DNA from 2 places in the Arthrobacter parietis genome. Region 1 is predicted to be linked to the other one. Evidence: riboswitches for the same ligand, from Rfam matches in the RefSeq annotation. Region 1 holds a riboswitch; the other holds the start of a gene.

Region 1 (9,718 bases):
ACTCGGATCCAGCCCCAGCAACGGCGCGCACCGGCCAAGTAGATCCTCGATCACGAGCATCCCCTGCGGACCGCCGAAGCCTCGGAACGCCGTCTGCGACGTCTTATTGGTTTTCGCGATCCGACCGTTCACCTCGATGTTCGGGATGTAGTAGGCATTGTCGATGTGGCACAACGCCCGCTGCAGCACAGGTTCGGAGAGGTCGAGGCTCCAACCGCCGTCGCTCGTGAGGGTGGCTTTCAGCGCCTGGAGGCGACCGTCGTCGTCGAACCCTGCCTCCCACGTGGCGTGGAAGGGGTGGCGCTTGCCGGACATGGTGATGTCCTGGGTGCGGTTCAGCCGCAGCCGGACGGGCCTGCCGGTAAGCGTGGCGCCGAGCGCCGCGATGGCCGCGAAGCCGTGCGGCTGCATCTCCTTGCCGCCGAATCCGCCGCCCATGCGGAGGCACTGCACTGTGACGTCGTGACTGGATAGGTTCAGCACGTGCGCCACGATTTCCTGCGTCTCGGAGGGGTGCTGGGTGCTGCACTGGATGAACACCTGCCCGGACTCGTCGATGTAGGCGAACGATGCGTGCGTTTCCAGGTAGAAGTGCTCCTGCCCGCTGAACTGGAACTCGCCACTGAACCGGTGCGCTGCATCCTCGAGCGCCTTGTCCGGCTCGCCGCGAGCAACCGTCGGGCGGTTCCCCTGGAAGCTCTCGGCCGCGATGGCTTCCTCAACAGTGATCAACGACGGCAACGGCTCGTAATCGACCTCCACCGCCTCCGCGCCGAGGCGCGCGGCTTCTAGCGACTCCCCCAGCACCCAGCACACGGCGTGGCCGTAGAACATCACTTCGCTGGGGAAGAGCGGTTCGTCATGCTTGATCCCGGCGTCGTTCACGCCTGGAACGTCCGTCGCCGTTAGTACCCTGACGACGCCCGGAACCTCCAGCGCGGGCTCGGTGCGCAGGCCAGCTATGCGGGCGTGAGCATGCGCCGACTGAACCGGCCAGGCATGCAGCGCGTTCGAGCTGCGGACAACCAGGTCATCCGTATACAGAGCCGTACCGGTGACGTGGGCTGCGGCGCTTTCGTGGGATACGGGGACACCGACCACGGGGTTTACTGGGCGATCCGACAGCGACTTCACTTGGCCACCTCCAGATCTTCAGCGTTCTCAGCATGGAATCTCAGCAGCGCCTGTCTCAGCATCGCCGAGCGGTACAGCGAGCTGGCCCGCATGTCATCGATCGGCGTTCCTTCACCCGCCATGACGACGGCGGCGGCGGCCACCGTGTCCGACGTCCAGGGTTGACCGACGAGCGCCTCTTCCGTCGCGAGAGCGCGGATTGGCGTCGCTGCCACACCGCCGAGTCCGATGCGCACGGAGGTTACGACGCCGCCGCTGAGTTGCAGTGCGATGGCCACGGACACACTTGAGATGTCGTCGAAGCGCCGCTTCGCGATCTTGTAAAACGCGGTGCTTTCGGCGAGCGGCAACGGGATGCGAATAGCGCGGAGCATTTCGTGCGGCTGACGAACACTCTGGCGGTAGCCGGTGTAGTACTCGGACAACGGAACTTCGCGCTCTCCGTCTGTGGAGGAGAGGACAATTCTTGCGTCGAGCGCCAGGAAAACCGGCGCGGAGTCGCCGATGGGCGAACCCGTGGAGAGGTTCCCACCGAAGGTCGCGGCGTTACGGATCAGCCGGGAGGCGAACTGCGGGAAAAGGTAACCCAACAGCGGGACGCGGCCGTCGAGTGCCCGCTCGACTTCAGAGAGTGTCAGCGCGGCGCCGATCTCGATGGAATCGGCGTCGAACGTCAGCGCCCGGAGTTCCTCCAGCCGATCAATCGCGAGGACCAGCGGCGGGCGGGAATGCCGCAGATTAACCTCAACGCCGAGGTCGGTCGCTCCCGCAACCAGCTTCACGTCCGAGTTCTCGCGCAATGTCTGGTGGACCTCATCGAGCGACTGCGGACGGATAAACTCCGATTCACCGCTGACACGGGTGTGCTGCGGCGCGGGGGCGGGCCGGTTCTGCCGTTCGAGCAGCGGATCCGAGCCCGAAGGTGTTTCGAGCGCGTAAGCAGCGTCGCGGATCGGCCGGTAGCCGGTGCAGCGGCACAGGTTCCCGCTGAGCGCATGGAGGTCAAACCCGTTGGGGCCGCATTCGTGGTCAGTTGCGTGCTCTTCACCGACGACGGCGGTTCCCGTTTCCTTGTCTTCCTGCGCGGGCGAGCGCTCCGGTCGGTAATATTCAGCAGCCATCGAGCAGACAAATCCCGGGGTGCAGTAGCCACACTGCGAGCCGCCGCGCTCCGCCATCTCGCGCTGCACGGGGTGGAGGTCCTCCGGCGTGCACGCATCAGAGACGTTCCCGAGACCCTCAGCGGTGACGATTTCCTGGCCGTCGAAGGCCAGTGCCGGCGGGAGACACGCATTGACCGAGGTCCATCGGCTGCGATCGGATCCGTCCGGGCGGGCTACGAGGACGGCGCAGGCACCGCATTCCCCTTCAGCGCAGCCTTCCTTCGAGCCCGTAAGCCCTTCATCCCGCAACCAGTCGAGTAATCGAATGTGGGGGTTTGTTCCGCTGCAGTCCCGGACTTTGCCATTGACGGTTACCTTGATTCCGTCCATCATTCACGCTCCCGTACTAACCGGACCGACGCGCCAACCGAACTGCCTGAAGCGTGTCAAACTGTTCGTTACGTAGTTTCGGTGTGACCTAGCGTACACCCACCGAGCGGAACTTCGTTTCCACCATGCGATAGAAAGGAGCAAAGTTTTGAGCACAACAAGTCCTGCTGCCGAGGAAGAGCGGCGACTTCGGTTGTTGAAGTTCAGGGAGGCAGTGGATGCGGCATCGAGCGCTAGTGCCGCTGGCCATCGATACGAGACTGCCCTCTGGGAGCGTACAGAACTGGCTGACGTAGAGAAGTCACTGAACTAGACGGACCCAGTCGTACAGGAGTTGCGTGAAGACTCAACCAACCGGTAGTCTGTGAATCGCGTCACCTGTCAGTGACGCACGCTTTCGATCCGCGGCGGGAGAGTCCTGCCGGTACGTTCAGCAGGCGCCGTAGGAGCAAATCCTCCCCAGGAATCTCTCAGGCCCACGTACCGCCGCGGCGAGGCAACTCTGGAAAGCAGTCCGGGAAACCGGGCTCACCGACGGTGCAAGTGGATCCTGAGAACATCAGGAAAAACGGAAACTCTCAGGTCCAATACAGAGCGGGGAGGAACCCAAGTCATCGTGGTGTTTTGCGCCACCTGAGTTATGGAGTTCCTCATATGACAGTCCAGTCATTCGTCCCCACGTTCGCAGACCGCCACATCGGTGCGCGCCGCCAGTACCACATCGACACGATGCTCAAGGCTGTCGGCTATGACACCGTCGACGGCCTCGTTGGCAGTGCCGTTCCCGACTCCATTCGTCAGGAAAGCCCGCTCGGGCTGGACAACGCGCTCAGCGAAGTCCAGGTGCTGGCCGAACTGCGAAGGCTTGCCGGCAGGAACAAGACCGCCGTCCAGATGATCGGTCAGGGCTACTACGACACCGTCACGCCGGCAGTGATCCGCCGCAATATCCTCGAGGCGCCCGCCTGGTACACGGCCTACACGCCTTATCAGCCCGAGATCTCGCAGGGCCGGCTCGAGGCGCTGCTCAACTTCCAGACCATGGTGCAGGATCTCACTGCCCTGCCGGTGGCCAACGCTTCCCTTCTCGATGAAGCCACCGCGGTGGCCGAAGCCGTGCTGCTCATGCGCCGGGCCAACAAGAACAAGGCCGTCAAGGACGGCAAAACGGTCCTCGACGCGGACTGCCTGCCCCAGACCATTGCGATCGTCCTCGGCCGCGCAGAGGCGCTCGGATTCGAGGTTGAGGTCGCTGACCTCTCGCAGGGACTCCCGGAAGGCGACATCAACGGCGTCGTCCTCCAGCAGCCGGGCGTCTCCGGCCGTGTCTGGGACCAGACCTCCGTCATCGCAGAAGCGAAGGAGCGCGGTGCGCTGGTCACGGTCGCCGCTGACCTCCTCGCACTGACGCTCATCACCCCTCCGGGTGAGCAGGGAGCGGATGTCGCCGTCGGTTCCACCCAGCGCCTCGGTGTTCCACTGTTCTTCGGCGGACCGCACGCCGCGTACATGGCCGTGCGCGACGGCATGGAACGCACCCTCCCAGGCCGCATCGTCGGCGTCTCGAAGGACAACGCCGGTGCTACCGCCTACCGCCTGGCCCTCCAGACCCGCGAGCAGCACATCCGCCGCGAAAAGGCCACGTCGAACATCTGCACCGCGCAGGCACTGCTGGCCATCGTGTCTTCCTTCTACGCCGTCTACCACGGCCCGGACGGACTGAAAGCCATTGCGCAGAACGTCCACAGCAACACCCGTGCGCTCGCCACCACCCTGAAGGCCGCCGGCTGGGAACTGACGAGCGACTCCTTCTTCGACACCCTCACCGTCCGCGTACCGCGCGACGCCGCCAAGGTAGTCTCCGCTGCCGAATCCCGCGGCATCAACCTGCGCCTCGTCAACGCCGACACCGTCGGCATCTCGGTCGATGAAACGACGACGCCGGAAATCCTCTCCGCCGTGTCCGCCGCCTTCGGTGCCGGTCAGGTAAGGGAAGCCGCGGGCTTCGAGCTGCCCGCCGCCGCGGTGCGCACCTCGGAATACCTTCAGCACCCGGTCTTCAACACGCACCGCTCGGAGACCCAGCTGCTGCGCTACATCCGCAGGCTTTCGGACCGCGACCTCGCGCTGGACCGCACCATGATCCCGCTGGGCTCCTGCACGATGAAGTTGAACGCCACCGCTGAAATGGAGGCCATCTCCTGGCCAGAGTTCGCTTCCATCCACCCCTTTGCCCCGGATTCCCAGACCGAAGGCTGGCGCGAGCTGATCGACGGACTCGAAGCCGACCTCGCTGAGATCACCGGGTACGATCAGGTCTCGATCCAGCCCAACGCCGGGTCACAGGGTGAGCTCGCCGGGTTGCTTGCTATCCGCGGTTACCACGCTTCCCGCGGCGAGGGACAGCGCAACGTCTGCCTGATTCCTGCGTCCGCACACGGCACGAACGCTGCTTCCGCCGTTCTCGCGGGTATGAAGGTCGTTGTGGTGGCCACGGCTTCGGACGGCACCATCGACCACGGGGACCTCCGGGCGAAGATCGAAGCCCACCGGGATGCCCTCTCGGCGATCATGATTACCTACCCGTCCACCCATGGAGTGTTCGACGCCGACGTCCGTGAAGTCTGCGATGCGGTGCACGAGGCCGGCGGCCAGGTCTACGTCGACGGCGCAAACCTGAACGCGCTCGTTGGCCTTGCCCAGCCGGGCAAGTTCGGCGGGGACGTCTCTCACCTGAATTTGCACAAGACCTTCTGCATCCCGCACGGCGGCGGCGGTCCCGGCGTCGGGCCGGTGGCTGCAAAGGCACACCTGGCACCGTTCATGCCGGGCGACGCGAACAAGTCCGCCCATGAGGCAGGGCACGGTGTTGCGATTTCCGCATCCCGCTTCGGTTCCGCGGGCGTCCTGCCAATCTCCTGGGCGTATGTGAAGCTGATGGGCGGCCAGGGCCTCACCGAAGCCACCAAGTCCGCCCTCCTGGCAGCGAACTACATTGCCGCCCGGTTGACCGAACACTTCCCGGTCCTCTACACCGGCGAGAGCGGCCTTGTGGCGCACGAGTGCATCCTGGACCTTCGCGAGCTCACAGCGCGCACGGGGGTCACGGCCGAGGACGTTGCCAAGCGCCTCATCGACTTCGGGTTCCATGCCCCCACGCTGTCCTTCCCCGTGGCGGGCACGCTGATGGTGGAACCGACCGAGTCCGAGGACCTCGCGGAAATCGACCGCTTCATCGAAGCAATGGTGACCATCCGCAAGGAAATGGAGCAGGTCGCCGCCGGAGATTTCACTATCGAGGAATCGCCGCTGCGCAACGCACCGCACACGGCTGCCGCCGTCGTCACCTCAGAGTGGGAGCGCCGTTACCCGCGCGAGCAGGGCGCCTTCCCCGTCCCATCCCTCCGGCAGGACAAGTACTTCCCGCCGGTTGGCCGCATCGACGGCGCCGCGGGAGACCGTAACCTGGTCTGCTCCTGCCCTCCCCTCACCGCTTTCGAAGACTAAGGATTCCGCGATGACTGAGAAGTACACAGCACTCTACGACCAGCACAAGCTGGCCGGCGCCTCATTCACCGACTTCGGCGGCTGGCAGATGCCCCTGAAGTACAGCTCCGAACTCGCCGAGCACCACGCAGTGCGCAAAGCGGCCGGGCTGTTTGACCTCTCCCACATGGGAGAAGTCTGGGTCACCGGCCCGGACGCCGCGGCCTTCCTTGACTACGCACTGGCCGGGAAGCTCTCAGCAGTGGCAGTCGGAAAAGCCAAGTACTCGCTGATCTGCCAGGAAGACGGCGGCATCATCGACGACCTGATTTCCTACCGCCGAGGGGAGGAGAAGTACCTGGTGGTGCCGAACGCCGGCAACGCGCCCGTGGTCGCCGCGGAATTGCTTGAAAGGGCCGCCAACTTCGATGTGACCATCGACGACGTCTCTGCCCAGACGTCACTGATCGCTGTCCAGGGACCCAAAGCCGAGGAAATCCTGCTCACGCTGGTGCCCGCCGAACAGCATTCACTCGTCACCGAACTCAAGTACTACGCGGCGGTCGAGGTTGAGATTCAGGGTAAGCAGTTGCTGCTGGCCCGCACCGGGTACACCGGCGAGGACGGCTTCGAAATCTACGTACCGAACGAGGATGCCGCGGCTCTGTGGGAGGCTCTGCTGGAGACCGGGACCGGGCAAGGCCTCATCCCCGCCGGACTCGCATCCCGCGACTCCCTGCGCCTTGAGGCAGGCATGCCGCTGTACGGAAACGAACTCTCCCGCGAGGGCAACCCCTACGCCGCAGGTCTTGGCCCGGTCGTCTCGCTGGCCAAGGAATCCGACTTCATCGGCAAGACCGCGCTGGCCGAACTCAAGGCCGCCGGCGCCGGTTCCACCACCGGCCGCAAGCTCGTAGGCCTCAAGGGCCTCGGACGCCGCGCAGGCCGCAGCCACTATCCCGTCCTGAAAGACGGCAACGTGGTGGGCGAAGTGACCTCCGGCCAGCCCTCCCCCACCCTGGGCTACCCGATCGCCATGGCGTACGTCGACGTCGAGCACGCTGAACCGGGCACGGCGCTGGATATCGACCTCCGCGGCAAAGCAGAGCCGTTCGAAGTCGTCGCGCTGCCGTTCTATAAGCGCGAAAAGTAGCCCTGCGGCACCTCCGTTAGAGTCGGCATTTTCACGCGTGCTGCTTCGCTTAACGCACGCTTTCGAAAACGCCGGCTCTGCCGGAGTTCTCTTACCCATAGATTTCTCGTTGTAAAGGAAGAACAAGATGAGCAAGGTTATTGCCGACCTGAAATACTCCGCCGAGCACGAATGGATCGCCGGCGACGGCTCCGGACCGGTCTCGATCGGCATCACCGCCGTGGCCACTGACGCCCTCGGCGACATCGTGTACGTGGACCTTCCCGAGGTCGGGGACACCGTCACAGCCGGCGAGACGTGCGGCGAGGTGGAATCCACCAAGTCCGTGTCAGACCTCTACGCGCCGGTCAGCGGCGAGGTCACCGAAACCAATGCCGACGTCGTCGACAATCCGGAGCTGATCAACAGCGATCCGTACGGCAACGGCTGGCTGTTCAAGGTGAGCGTGACCGAAGAGGGCCCGCTGATGTCAGCTGAAGAGTACGCAGCAGCCAACGGCGGCGAGCTGTGAGCCCGGCAGGCACAAGCGAGGCCACGATCGCTTTCGAGCAGGTTGCGGCGCCGTCGCTGAACGCCCAGCTGTCCGACCTTGACCCGGAGATCGCAGCGAAGATCGACGACGAACTGAACCGCCAGCGCACCGGTCTGGAAATGATCGCATCGGAGAACCACACCGCCGCTGCCGTGATGCAGGCACAGGGTTCCGTCCTGACCAACAAGTACGCCGAGGGCTATCCCGGCAAGCGTTATTACGGCGGCTGCGAACATGTGGACGTCATCGAGCAGCTGGCGATCGACCGCCTGAAGGCCCTGTTCGGCGCTGAGTACGCCAACGTGCAGCCGCACTCCGGCGCCCAGGCCAACGCCTCGGTGATGCACGCGCTGATCAAGCCGGGCGACACCATCATGGGCCTGAACCTGGCCCACGGCGGTCACCTGACACACGGCATGCGCATCAACTTCTCGGGCAAGCTGTACAACGTCATTCCGTACCAGGTCCGCGAAGATGACCACCGGATCGACATGGCCGAGGTGGAGCGCCTTGCACAGGAACACAAGCCGCAGCTCATCGTTGCCGGCTGGTCCGCGTACGCCCGCCAGTTGGACTTCGCCGAGTTCCGGCGGATCGCCGACTCGGTGGGGGCCTACCTCATGGTGGATATGGCGCACTTCGCCGGCCTCGTCGCCGCCGGGCTGCACCCCTCCCCCGTGCCGCACGCACACGTCACCACCTCCACCACGCACAAGACCCTCGCCGGTCCGCGCGGCGGAATCATCCTGAGCAACAACGCCGACATCGCCAAGAAGATCAACTCTGCCGTTTTCCCGGGCCAGCAGGGCGGGCCCCTGGAGCATGTCATCGCGGGCAAGGCGGTTGCCTTCAAGATCGCCGCCTCGCCGGAATTCAAGGAGCGCCAGGAGCGCGTCCTTGCCGGCGCCCGGATCCTGGCCGAACGACTGGTCCAGCCCGACGTCACCGCGAAGGGGATCAGCGTCATCTCCGGCGGAACCGATGTGCACCTCGTCCTGGTCGACCTGCGCAACTGCGAGCTCAACGGCCAGCAGGCCGAGGACCGCCTGGCGGAAATCGATATCACCGTGAACCGCAACGCGGTGCCGTTTGATCCGCGTCCGCCGATGGTGACCTCCGGTCTGCGCATCGGCACGCCCGCACTGGCTACCCGCGGCTTCGGCGAGGAAGCCTTCGCGGAGGTCGCGGACATCATTGCCGAGGCCTTGATTGCCGACGCCGGCGCTGATCTCTCCGGCCTGCGCTCCCGTGTGGAAGCACTCGCCGCCGCGCACCCCCTCTACCCCGACGTTGCCGACCTCGCCTGACCTCTGAACTTTTGTCCAGGTAACGAGAGTTCGGAGACGTTTAGGTCTCCATATCTGGACAAAAGTTCTGACCTTCCAAGCAGTAAGGAATGACCAATGGCTGTTGGAGTCTTTGACCTCTTTTCCATCGGGATCGGGCCCTCAAGCTCGCACACCGTCGGCCCCATGAGGGCTGCCGCCGTTTTCGCGGAGGAGCTCAAGGCCTCCGGCAGGCTGGCGGAGGCGGCGTCACTGCGGGTGGACCTCTACGGGTCCCTCGCAGCAACGGGCCGCGGACACGGCACCATGACCGCCGTCCTCCTCGGGCTCGAAGGCTTCCACCCCGAGCTGATCCTGCCGGACGAGGTGGAGGAACGGCTGGCTGCCATCGCCGACACCGGCATGCTGCAGTTGGCCGGCGGCACTTCCCTGCCCTACGGCGTGAAAGACATGGTGCTGCGTCCGCTGACCGTGCTGCCCCGCCACACCAACGGCATGACCTTCCAGGTGAAAAACGACGACGGCGAGGTACTCCACGAGGCAACGTTCTTTTCGGTGGGCGGCGGCTTCATCGTGCGGGAAGGCGAGGAAGATGCCGCTGCGGAACAGCTCGAGGAGTCGAAGGAACAACTGC
Region 2 (9,718 bases), 120 kb from region 1:
GTCGCACAGCATCCGCCGACTGGGTGGAACACGTTCCGCGTGAGGCCTGCAGGCCACGTTTCTTCAGGACAGTGGCAGGGCCACCGAGCAGACGAGGGATACCGCGAGGATCACCAGGGTTGAAATCAAACCGAGCAGCACCGGGCGCTTGCCCACGCGCAGCAGGCTTTTCAGGTGGACTCCCAGACCCAGGGCGAACATCGCCGCTGACAGCAGCAGCGTCTGCAGGATCTGTGCCAGTTCCAGGACCCCTTGCGGGAGGACATCCGAGGTGCGCAACAGCATCGCTCCGACAAACCCCACAATAAAGAGCGGGACCACGGGAGGAATCTTGCCGCCTGTAGCCGGTTCGGCACGGCGCATGCGCAGGGCTATTCCGGCGGTGATCGGCGCCAGGGTGAGGACACGGGCGAGTTTCACCGTGACGGCAACAGCAAGAGCAGAGCTGCCCACTGATCCGCCCGCGGCAACAACCTGTGCCACTTCATGGGTCGATGCCCCGATCCACACGCCGAGGGTCCTCTCCGGCATTCCCAGCAGCCCGCCCAGGAAGGGGACCGTGGGGATCATCAGGGTCCCAAAGAGCACCACCAGTCCGATGGCGGTGGCGACTTCCGTCTTCTTGGCGCCGGCCGCAGTCTCCGTGGCTGCAACCGCTGCCGCACCGCAGATAGAGAACCCTGAAGCGATGAGAAGTCGCTGGGCAAAGCTGATGCCCAGGAGCTTTCCGATCCACAGTGTGGCAGCGAAGGTCACACCCACTGACAGAAAAACAAGGAGGAGCACACCGGGGCCCAGCCCAAGTACTGCTGAGAGTGAGAGTTGAAGTCCGAGCAGTACGATGCCCGCCCGCAACAGGGTTTTGGATGAAACACCGATCCCCTCGAAGAACAGGGATGGCACCGGCAACAGGTTTCCCCAGGCCGCTCCAAGGAGGATGGCGATCAAGAGCGGGCTGGTTCCCGGGAGTAGACCGCTCAGCAGCCAGGAAATTGCAGCGCCGGCGAGACACACCGCCAGACCGGGAAGGCTATTGCTCATGACAACAATCTCTCATGCGATGCGAACGCCAGCGGTCGGACAGGCCACTTCCCCACAACAAAACGCCCCCGGTAGGACCGGGGGCGTTTCATCAGAGGGGAACTGCTCTAGCGCTCGACCTCGCCGCGAATGAAAGCTTCAACTTTGTCGCGGGCGATGTCGTCGTTGTACTGCTCCGGCGGCGACTTCATGAAATAGCTCGACGCCGAGAGAATCGGTCCGCCGACGCCGCGGTCTGCGGCAATCTTCGCGGCGCGGATGGCGTCGATGATCACACCGGCCGAGTTCGGGGAATCCCACACCTCGAGCTTGTACTCAAGGGAAACCGGTGCATCGCCGAAGTTGCGGCCCTCGAGACGCACAAACGCCCATTTGCGGTCATCGAGCCAGGCGACGTAATCCGACGGTCCGATGTGGACGTCGTCGGCGTGCAGTTCGGCCTCTACGTTTGAGGTGACAGCCTGGGTCTTGGAAATCTTTTTTGACTCAAGGCGGTCCCGCTCGAGCATGTTCTTGAAGTCCATGTTGCCGCCGACGTTGAGCTGGTACGTGCGGTCCAGCGTGACTCCGCGGTCTTCGAACAGCTTGGCCATCACGCGGTGGGTGATCGTTGCGCCGATCTGGCTCTTGATGTCGTCACCCACAATCGGCACACCCGCTGCAGTGAACTTATCAGCCCACTCCTTGGTGCCTGCGATGAAAACGGGAAGTGCGTTGACAAAAGCGACGCCCGCATCGATTGCGCACTGGGCATAGAACTTCGCTGCTGCTTCGGAGCCGACTGGCAGGTAGCAGACCATTACGTCAACCTGTGATGCCTTGAGCTCAGCGACGACGTCAATCGGCTCCGCATCGGATTCGACGATGGTCTCGCGGTAATACTTGCCCAGGCCATCGAGGGTGTGCCCGCGCTGGACCTTCACTCCGGTGGGCGGCACGTCCGCGATCTTGATGGTGTTGTTCTCGCTGGCGCCGATGGCGTCGGCGAGGTCCAGGCCGACCTTCTTGCCATCGACGTCGAACGCGGTGACAAACTGCACGTCATTGACGTGGTACTTGCCGAACTCCACATGCATCAGGCCGGGGATGGTCGCCGTAGCGTCTGCATCCTTGTAGTACTGCACACCCTGCACCAGGGATGCTGCACAGTTTCCAACACCGACGATTGCTACCCGAATGGGGTTAGTTCCCACTGTTCTCCTCTTTACGCGCACTTATAACCGCCCGGACCGAGGTCTTTGTTTGCCTTTGCCTCCGGCGAAATCCACAGCTTACCCAGTCTACTTGTTATTGCGAACGCCCGTTGTTGCCTGCTCATTCCCTCAAGCCCTCCGGAGTACGGGATTACAGGTGGGATTCCACGAAGAGAGCGCCATTTTCCTGCCCGTTGGCTAGGCTTTCGAGACATGGAGCAAGAGCAGGGTCAGCGCCGCCCCGCAAGCATCTCCGTGCCTACGCGCAGGGACCCCTTGCTCAGGCATGTCGCGGAAGTCGCCGGCGGGCCACTTGGGAGGCACGCTGCACCGGGCAGGGTGCGGCCGGCCGTCTTCACCGTCGGGCGGGTCCTGATCCTGATGACCACAGCCGCCGCTGTCCTGGCGGTGCTGATCAAGGCTCCGTGCCGAACCGACGGATGGACACGTCCCGCGCAGTTCTACCGGGGATGCTACTCAGACTGGACCGAGGCCTTCCAGTTCCAGGGTCTCGGAAGCGGTTTGTCCCCATTCGCGGAGGGCTCCACCTTTGATGGGCCGCTGCTCGTTGGAGTGTTTGCGGGACTGGTCGCGCTACTGGTGCCGACGTCCGCGGACGGCATAGTCCAAACGCAATCCCTGATGCAGTATTTCGACGTGAACGCTGTACTGATCGCTGCCGCGTGGATTGGAACTGTTGTTACCGTGATGCGACTGGCGAGTCGCCGACCCTGGGATGCGGCGCTTGTGGCGGTGGCGCCGATCGCGATCCTGACGGCAACCTCAAGCTGGGTGCTGCTGTCCGTCCTATTGAGTGTCCTGGCTGCGTGGGCGTTTGCGCAGGAGCGCTATGTGATCTCCGGCGTCCTGCTCGGGTTCGGCGCCGGGTTCAGCGTTCACGTGCTCCTGGTCCTCGCTGCCGTCATACTGTTGGCCATCCGGACCGGCCGGTTCAGGGGTGCCCTGCTGAGCGGCGGTTCGCTGATCGCCGTCTGGGTACTCACCGTTCTGCCGTTCGGGCCCGAACGCATTCTGGCACTGCCGTGGGAATACGATCCGGCTCGCCTCGGCATTTCCTCTTCGCTGTGGGCGGGCTATGACCTGCTTGCGCAGCGGCTCGGCCTGCCGGTGCTCTCTCCGGTAGCAACAGCAACCCTGGCTTTTACCATTCTCGCGGTGCTGGTTGCCCTGATATGCCTGCTGGTGCTGCGGGCACCGCGACGCCCACGCCTTCCGCAAGTGATTCTTCTGCTGCTCGGAGCACTCGTCCTGGTCCTGCCCGACTACCCTCCCGCACTCACTCTGTGGTTGCTGCCCTTCGTTGCGCTCTCGTATGTCGATTGGCGAATACTTTGTGTCTGGCAGCTTGTTGAACTACTTCACTGGTGGGCGTACTGGATGTACGTAGCCCGTGAAGCGTCGTCAGGCGTGGTGGAGAACAATATCGACTCCCCCTACTATGTAGCCGCGATCTTGGCGCGGCTACTGGCCACCGGTTACCTGTTGTATCGGGTTGCGCAACATATACTTGAACCGACATATGATCCCGCACGGCGCATTGGTATTGACGATCCGGCAGGCGGCCCCTTCGATGGCGCTCCAGACCGGCATGCGCCTGCTCCGGTACTGTTGAGCGAGTCCTCTCCAAACCTCACCATCACCGCACCGAAAGACCCCCAGTGACAGAATCCGTCTTCCGCAGTGAGCGCCTTACGCCAGAGGCATTCGAGCTGTTGGCGTCGGCAAGCCCCGATGTCGTCATTCCGCTCGAACAGACTCCGCAGTGGGCGGACTTCGAGCGCAGTCTGGGCCGGGAACCGTACGGATTGTGGGCCTACTACGACGACGACGGCGCACCGGCTGCGATGGTGAGCTTCCTCCGGGTGCGGCGCAGGTTCCGAGAATCGCTGGTCGCGATCAACGGGCCCGTATGGTTCGCGGACCGTACCGCGGAAGCTGAACTCCGTCTTATGCATACGGTTCGGCACCAGTTCACTGATGATCCGGGCACAGACCCCCTCTATGTCCGCATGCAGGTGAAGCACCCGCTGCCTCCTGCAGCCGGACCGATCGAGCACGGCTGGTATGAGCGCGAGATCGTCGTTGACCTGACGCCGGGTGAGGATGCAATTTTCAAGTCTTTCCGGCCGAATGCCCGGAACAGTATCCGTCGTGCGGAACGGTCAGGCGTGGAGGTCCGGACCATCGAGCGGGCACGCTGGGTCGAGGTATTCAGGGCGGACCTGTACCCGATTTTGAAGGAAACAGCGGAGCGCGACGGCTTCTCCAGCTTCGGCCCCGAATACTACGAGTTGCTGCTCTCAACTCTGGGGGATCATCTTCGGCTCATGGTCGCCTACGTGGACAGCAGGGCTGTGAGTTGGTTGATCACTACCGAATACCGCGGCTACTCGGTCTACTACTTTGCGGGCAGCACACACGATGCGCGGAAGACGTTTGCGCCTTATCTGTTGCTGTGGGAAGCGTTCAAACAGCTCAAAGCCGCCGGCAATACCGCTTGCGGGCTTACCGGGATTGTGAGTGAGAACTACCCACAACTGGTCAACGTCACCACGTTCAAGCGGAACTTCTCCAAGAACGTTGTGGACCTCCCCACAACTTATGACATCCCGCTGAACCCGGGTAAGTACAAGGTGGTGGCTGGACTGCTCTCATTCCGCAGAACGGCGCCGGCCAAAGGTCGCGCGTTGCTCATGCGAGCAGCCTCGTCCGTGTCCACGCTTCGCGCCCACCGGTCCGGAGGGAAGAGCTAGCCATGGCGGACGTCGCGATTGTCGGTGCCGGCCCCAATGGGCTGGCTGCCGGCGTCGTGATGGCACGTGCAGGCTTGAGCGTGGAGATATTTGAGGCCGAACGAGCTATCGGCGGCGGGTCACGCACCATGGAGCTGCTTGAGCCGGAACACGTGCATGACATTTGTTCGGCTGTGCATCCGATGGCGCTGGCGTCACCCTTCTTCCGGGAGTTCGGTCTCCGGGAACGGATTCCCTTCGTGGTTCCCGAGCTGTCGTACGCCAATCCGCTGGACAATGGCCGTGCTGGACTCGCGTACCGCGATCTTGGGCGTACGGCGCTCGGTCTGGACAAGGACGGACAGGCCTGGCGGCGACTGATGCGCCCGCTCGTGCAGCACATTGATGGGGTGGTCGATACCGGGCTCAACCAGTTCCTGCGGGTCCCGCGGCATCCAGTCGCGGCCGCCCTGCTCGGTTCAAGGACGCTCGAGCAGGGGACTGGCCTGTGGAACCTGCGCTTCTCGACGGAAGAGGCGGCGGCATTGTTTACCGGAGTTGCCGCACATGCCGTTGCTGCCCTGCCCACACTCGCGGCTGCAGGTGCCGGGCTCACCCTCGGAGCGTTGGCGCATGCCGTGGGATGGCCCATTCCGGTTGGCGGATCCCAGGCATTGGTCAACGCTATGGCGGATGACATCCGGGCACATGGCGGCGCCGTCCACACTGCCCGTCGGATTGAATCGGTCGGCGAGTTCGACGGAGCAAAGGCAGTCCTGCTCGATGTCTCACCCGGTGCTGTTGGAGGCCTGGCAGGCGATCGCCTCCCGCAGGGCTACGTCTCAATGCTGGACCGGTTCCGCTTCGGGGACGGCGCCTGCAAGGTTGACTTCATCCTCTCGGGGCCGGTGCCGTGGGCAAACGAGGAAGTACGAGCGGCCGGCACAGTTCATGCGGGCGGAACCCGGGCTGAAGTGGCGGCGTCGGAAGCCGACGTGGCCGCCGGACGCCATCCGGAAAAACCGTACGTGCTGGTTTCGCAGCCTTCCCTGTTCGATTCTTCCCGCGCACCCCACGGACGGCAGGTTCTGTGGACTTACTGCCACGTGCCCAACGGTTCCACGCGGGACATGACGGAGGCCATTGTGCGGCAGATCGAACGTTTCGCGCCCGGCTTCCGCGACGTCGTCGTGCGTTCACACGTCATGACTGCAGCTGACCTTGAGCAGTACAACGCCAATTACGTGGGCGGTGACTTCAGCGGTGGCGCGGTGACCATCCCTCAGCTGCTGGCGCGTCCCTCATTCGGGCCGCACCCTTGGCGGATGCCGGGGAAGGGCCTCTATCTGTGCTCAGCATCGACCCCGCCCGGCCCGGGCGTGCACGGGATGGGCGGTTATCACGCGGCAAAACTTGCACTCAAGGACGTGTTCGGGCTGCCGGTGCCGCAGTTGGGAAGGTCATCGTGAGCGCACTCCTTTGCTGATCGATTTCAGCGAAGAGTAAGCTTGATCACGATCGCATAACTGAAAAGCGCAGTAATAAAACGCCCTTGACCCGCAGCGGGAGAGTCCTGCCGTTGACCTACAGCCGGCAGGCGCCGTAGGAGCAAACCCTCCCCAGGAATCTCTCAGGCCCAGCACCGCAGCGGAAAGGCAACTCTGGAAAGTAGCGCAGCTGAAGATAGGTTGTGCTCACCGACGGTGCAAGGTGAACCCTGTGTTCACGGAATCTCTCAGGTCCAAGACAGAGCGGGGAGGAACCCACCCACCTGTCCGCGCGCCCTGCACGCACACTGATTCACGGAGTTCCTCATGACGCACCAGACGGAATCAACTTTCTCCGACCGCCACATCGGTCCCCGCTCGGACGACGCCGAGCAGATGCTCAAGGTCCTGGGCTACCCCAGCCTGGACAAACTCGTCGATGTTGCGGTGCCGGCGAGCATCCGTATCAACGAGGGCCTGGACATTCCGTCTGCGCTGAGCGAGTCGGAGGTCCTGGCGGAACTGCGCAGCATCGCCGCGAAGAACAAGACCGCCGTGCAGATGATCGGTCAGGGCTACTACGACACGGTCACCCCTCCTGTCATCCGCCGCAATGTGCTTGAGGCTCCCGCCTGGTACACCGCCTACACGCCCTACCAGCCGGAAATCTCCCAGGGCCGTCTTGAAGCCCTGCTGAACTTCCAGACGATGGTCCAGGACCTCACTGCGCTGCCCATCGCCAACGCCTCCCTGCTCGATGAAGCATCGGCCGTTGCCGAGGCCGTCCTCCTGATGCGTCGCTCCGGCAAGAACAAGGGACGAACCATCCTGGACGCGGAATGCCTCCCCCAGACCATCGCCGTCGTGCAGGGCCGCGCTGAGGCGCTGGGCTTTGATATCGAGATCGCTGACCTCTCAAAGGGATTGCCGGACGGCGACATCAACGGCGTCGTCCTCCAGCAGCCCGGGACATCCGGCACGCTCCGCAACCACACGGACATGGTCGCGAAAGCGCACGACGGCGGCGCCCTGGTGACGGTCGCAGCGGACCTGCTAGCGCTGACCCTGATCACCCCTCCGGGGGAGCAGGGCGCGGATATCGCCGTCGGCTCCGCCCAGCGTTTCGGTGTGCCGCTGTTCTTCGGCGGACCGCACGCTGCGTACATGGCCGTTCGAAAGGGCCTGGAGCGCATGCTCCCCGGCCGCCTTGTTGGGGTGTCGAAGGATTCCGACGGCGCACCCGCCTACCGGCTTGCACTGCAAACACGTGAGCAGCACATCCGCCGCGAGAAGGCTACGTCGAACATCTGTACCGCTCAGGCGCTCCTCGCGATCGTTGCCAGCATGTACGCCGTTTACCACGGTCCGGACGGGCTGAAGGCGATCGCGGAACGTGTCCATGGAAAGGCGGCGCGGCTCGCTGCAGCCGTTCCAGGGACGGTCCACGAGTCCTTCTTCGACACCCTTCTCGTGAAGGTCGAGGGCCAGTCCGAGAGCATTGTCCGCAAGGCCGAGGAGCGCGGCATCAACCTGCGGTTGGTCGATGCCGATCACGTCGGCATCTCCTGTGACGAGACCACCACGGACGCTCACCTTGAAACCATCGCCGAGATCTTCGGGGTAAATCTGTCAGCCGACGCGGAGACTGCAATCCCTGCTGACCTGCAACGGACGTCGTCCTATATGACCCATCCCGTGTTCTCCCTCCACCGCTCAGAGACCCAGATGCTGCGCTACCTGCGCGGTCTCTCGGACCGCGACCTGGCACTGGACCGCACCATGATTCCGTTGGGATCCTGCACCATGAAGCTCAACGCCACGGTTGAGATGGAACCGATCTCCTGGCCCGAGTTCGCAACCATCCATCCGTTCGCCCCCGAGCACCAGACCGAGGGCTGGCGCCAGCTGATTGATGACCTGGAGGGCCGTCTCGCTGAAATCACCGGCTACGCCAGGGTGTCGATTCAGCCGAACGCCGGCTCCCAGGGTGAACTCGCCGGTCTGCTGGCCATCCGCAAGTACCATCTTTCACGCGGTGATGAGGCTCGCACAGTGTGCCTCATCCCATCGTCAGCACACGGCACCAACGCCGCCTCTGCTGTGCTCGCCGGCATGAAGGTGGTTGTGGTCAAGACAGCCGGAAACGGCAACATCGATCACGATGATCTCCAGGCAAAGATCGAGGCGAACAAGGATTCCCTCTCCGCGATCATGATCACCTACCCGTCCACGCATGGCGTTTTCGAGGAGGACGTCCGCTGGGTCTGCGACCAGGTGCATGGCGCGGGCGGTCAGGTCTACATCGACGGCGCAAACCTTAACGCGCTGGTCGGGCTAGCAAAGCCGGGTGAGTTCGGTGGTGATGTTTCCCACCTGAACCTGCACAAGACGTTCTGCATCCCGCACGGCGGCGGAGGTCCCGGTGTCGGGCCGGTAGCAGTGGCGGAGCACCTTGCCCCCTTCCTGCCTGGAGATGCGAATAGCGCAGCTGGTGTAGACAACAGCAACACAGCCGGCGTCCCTATCTCCGCCTCCCGCTTCGGTTCAGCAGGCGTACTGCCGATTTCCTGGGCCTATGTGGCGCTGATGGGAAGCGAGGGCCTGACGGCAGCCACGAAGTCCGCGCTCCTTGCAGCGAACTACGTCGCCGCCCGCCTCAATGAATACTTCCCGGTGCTCTACTCGGGTGAGAACGGACTCGTGGCGCACGAGTGCATTCTGGACCTTCGCGCACTTACCGCGAAGACCGGTGTGACAGCCGAAGACGTGGCCAAGCGCCTCATCGATTACGGCTTCCACGCCCCGACGCTGAGCTTCCCGGTAGCGGGCACGTTGATGGTGGAGCCCACGGAGTCCGAGGACCTGCGCGAACTGGACCGTTTTGTCGAGGCGATGATCGCCATCCGACACGAGATCGACCGCGTCGGAACAGGCGAATGGCAGCTGGAGGAGAGTCCGCTTCGCCAGGCACCGCATACCGCACAGACGCTCATCAGTGACGAGTGGTCGCAGGCCTACTCCCGGGAACTGGCTGCATTCCCGCTGCGGACGCTGCGCCACGACAAGTACTTCCCGCCGGTCCGCCGTATCGACGGCGCCCACGGTGACAGGAACCTCGTGTGCTCGTGCCCGCCGATCGAAGACTTCGAGGACTAAGGGATCGCCATGACAAAGCAGACAGCGCTGTATGCCCAGCACCAGGAACTCGGTGCGGCATTCACCGACTTCGGCGGTTGGCAGATGC

Evidence for each region. Region 1 has a riboswitch for glycine ahead of gcvP (aminomethyl-transferring glycine dehydrogenase). Riboswitches for the same ligand answer to the same signal wherever they lie in the genome.
Region 2: it holds a riboswitch for glycine, as region 1 does, so the genes downstream of both, gcvP (aminomethyl-transferring glycine dehydrogenase) here and gcvP (aminomethyl-transferring glycine dehydrogenase) in region 1, are expected to answer to the same signal.

What each region holds. Positions count from the first base shown of each region.
Region 1 covers NZ_BAAAON010000001.1:1,069,905-1,079,622, forward strand. The annotation lists gene xdhB (xanthine dehydrogenase molybdopterin binding subunit) at 1-1,134, opposite strand, end outside; gene ABFX19_RS05015 (xanthine dehydrogenase small subunit) at 1,131-2,627, opposite strand; gene ABFX19_RS05020 (hypothetical protein) at 2,776-2,940, shown strand; glycine riboswitch at 3,026-3,123, shown strand; gene gcvP (aminomethyl-transferring glycine dehydrogenase) at 3,282-6,134, shown strand; gene gcvT (glycine cleavage system aminomethyltransferase GcvT) at 6,145-7,266, shown strand; gene gcvH (glycine cleavage system protein GcvH) at 7,394-7,777, shown strand; gene glyA (serine hydroxymethyltransferase) at 7,774-9,105, shown strand; gene ABFX19_RS05045 (L-serine ammonia-lyase) at 9,202-9,718, shown strand, end outside.
Region 2 covers NZ_BAAAON010000001.1:1,185,543-1,195,260, reverse strand. The annotation lists gene ABFX19_RS05615 (MerR family transcriptional regulator) at 1-43, shown strand, start outside; gene ABFX19_RS05610 (YeiH family protein) at 64-1,041, opposite strand; gene ABFX19_RS05605 (inositol-3-phosphate synthase) at 1,149-2,234, opposite strand; gene ABFX19_RS05600 (hypothetical protein) at 2,448-3,917, shown strand; gene ABFX19_RS05595 (lipid II:glycine glycyltransferase FemX) at 3,914-5,008, shown strand; gene ABFX19_RS05590 (phytoene desaturase family protein) at 5,011-6,456, shown strand; glycine riboswitch at 6,541-6,642, shown strand; glycine riboswitch at 6,644-6,747, shown strand; gene gcvP (aminomethyl-transferring glycine dehydrogenase) at 6,802-9,630, shown strand; gene gcvT (glycine cleavage system aminomethyltransferase GcvT) at 9,640-9,718, shown strand, end outside.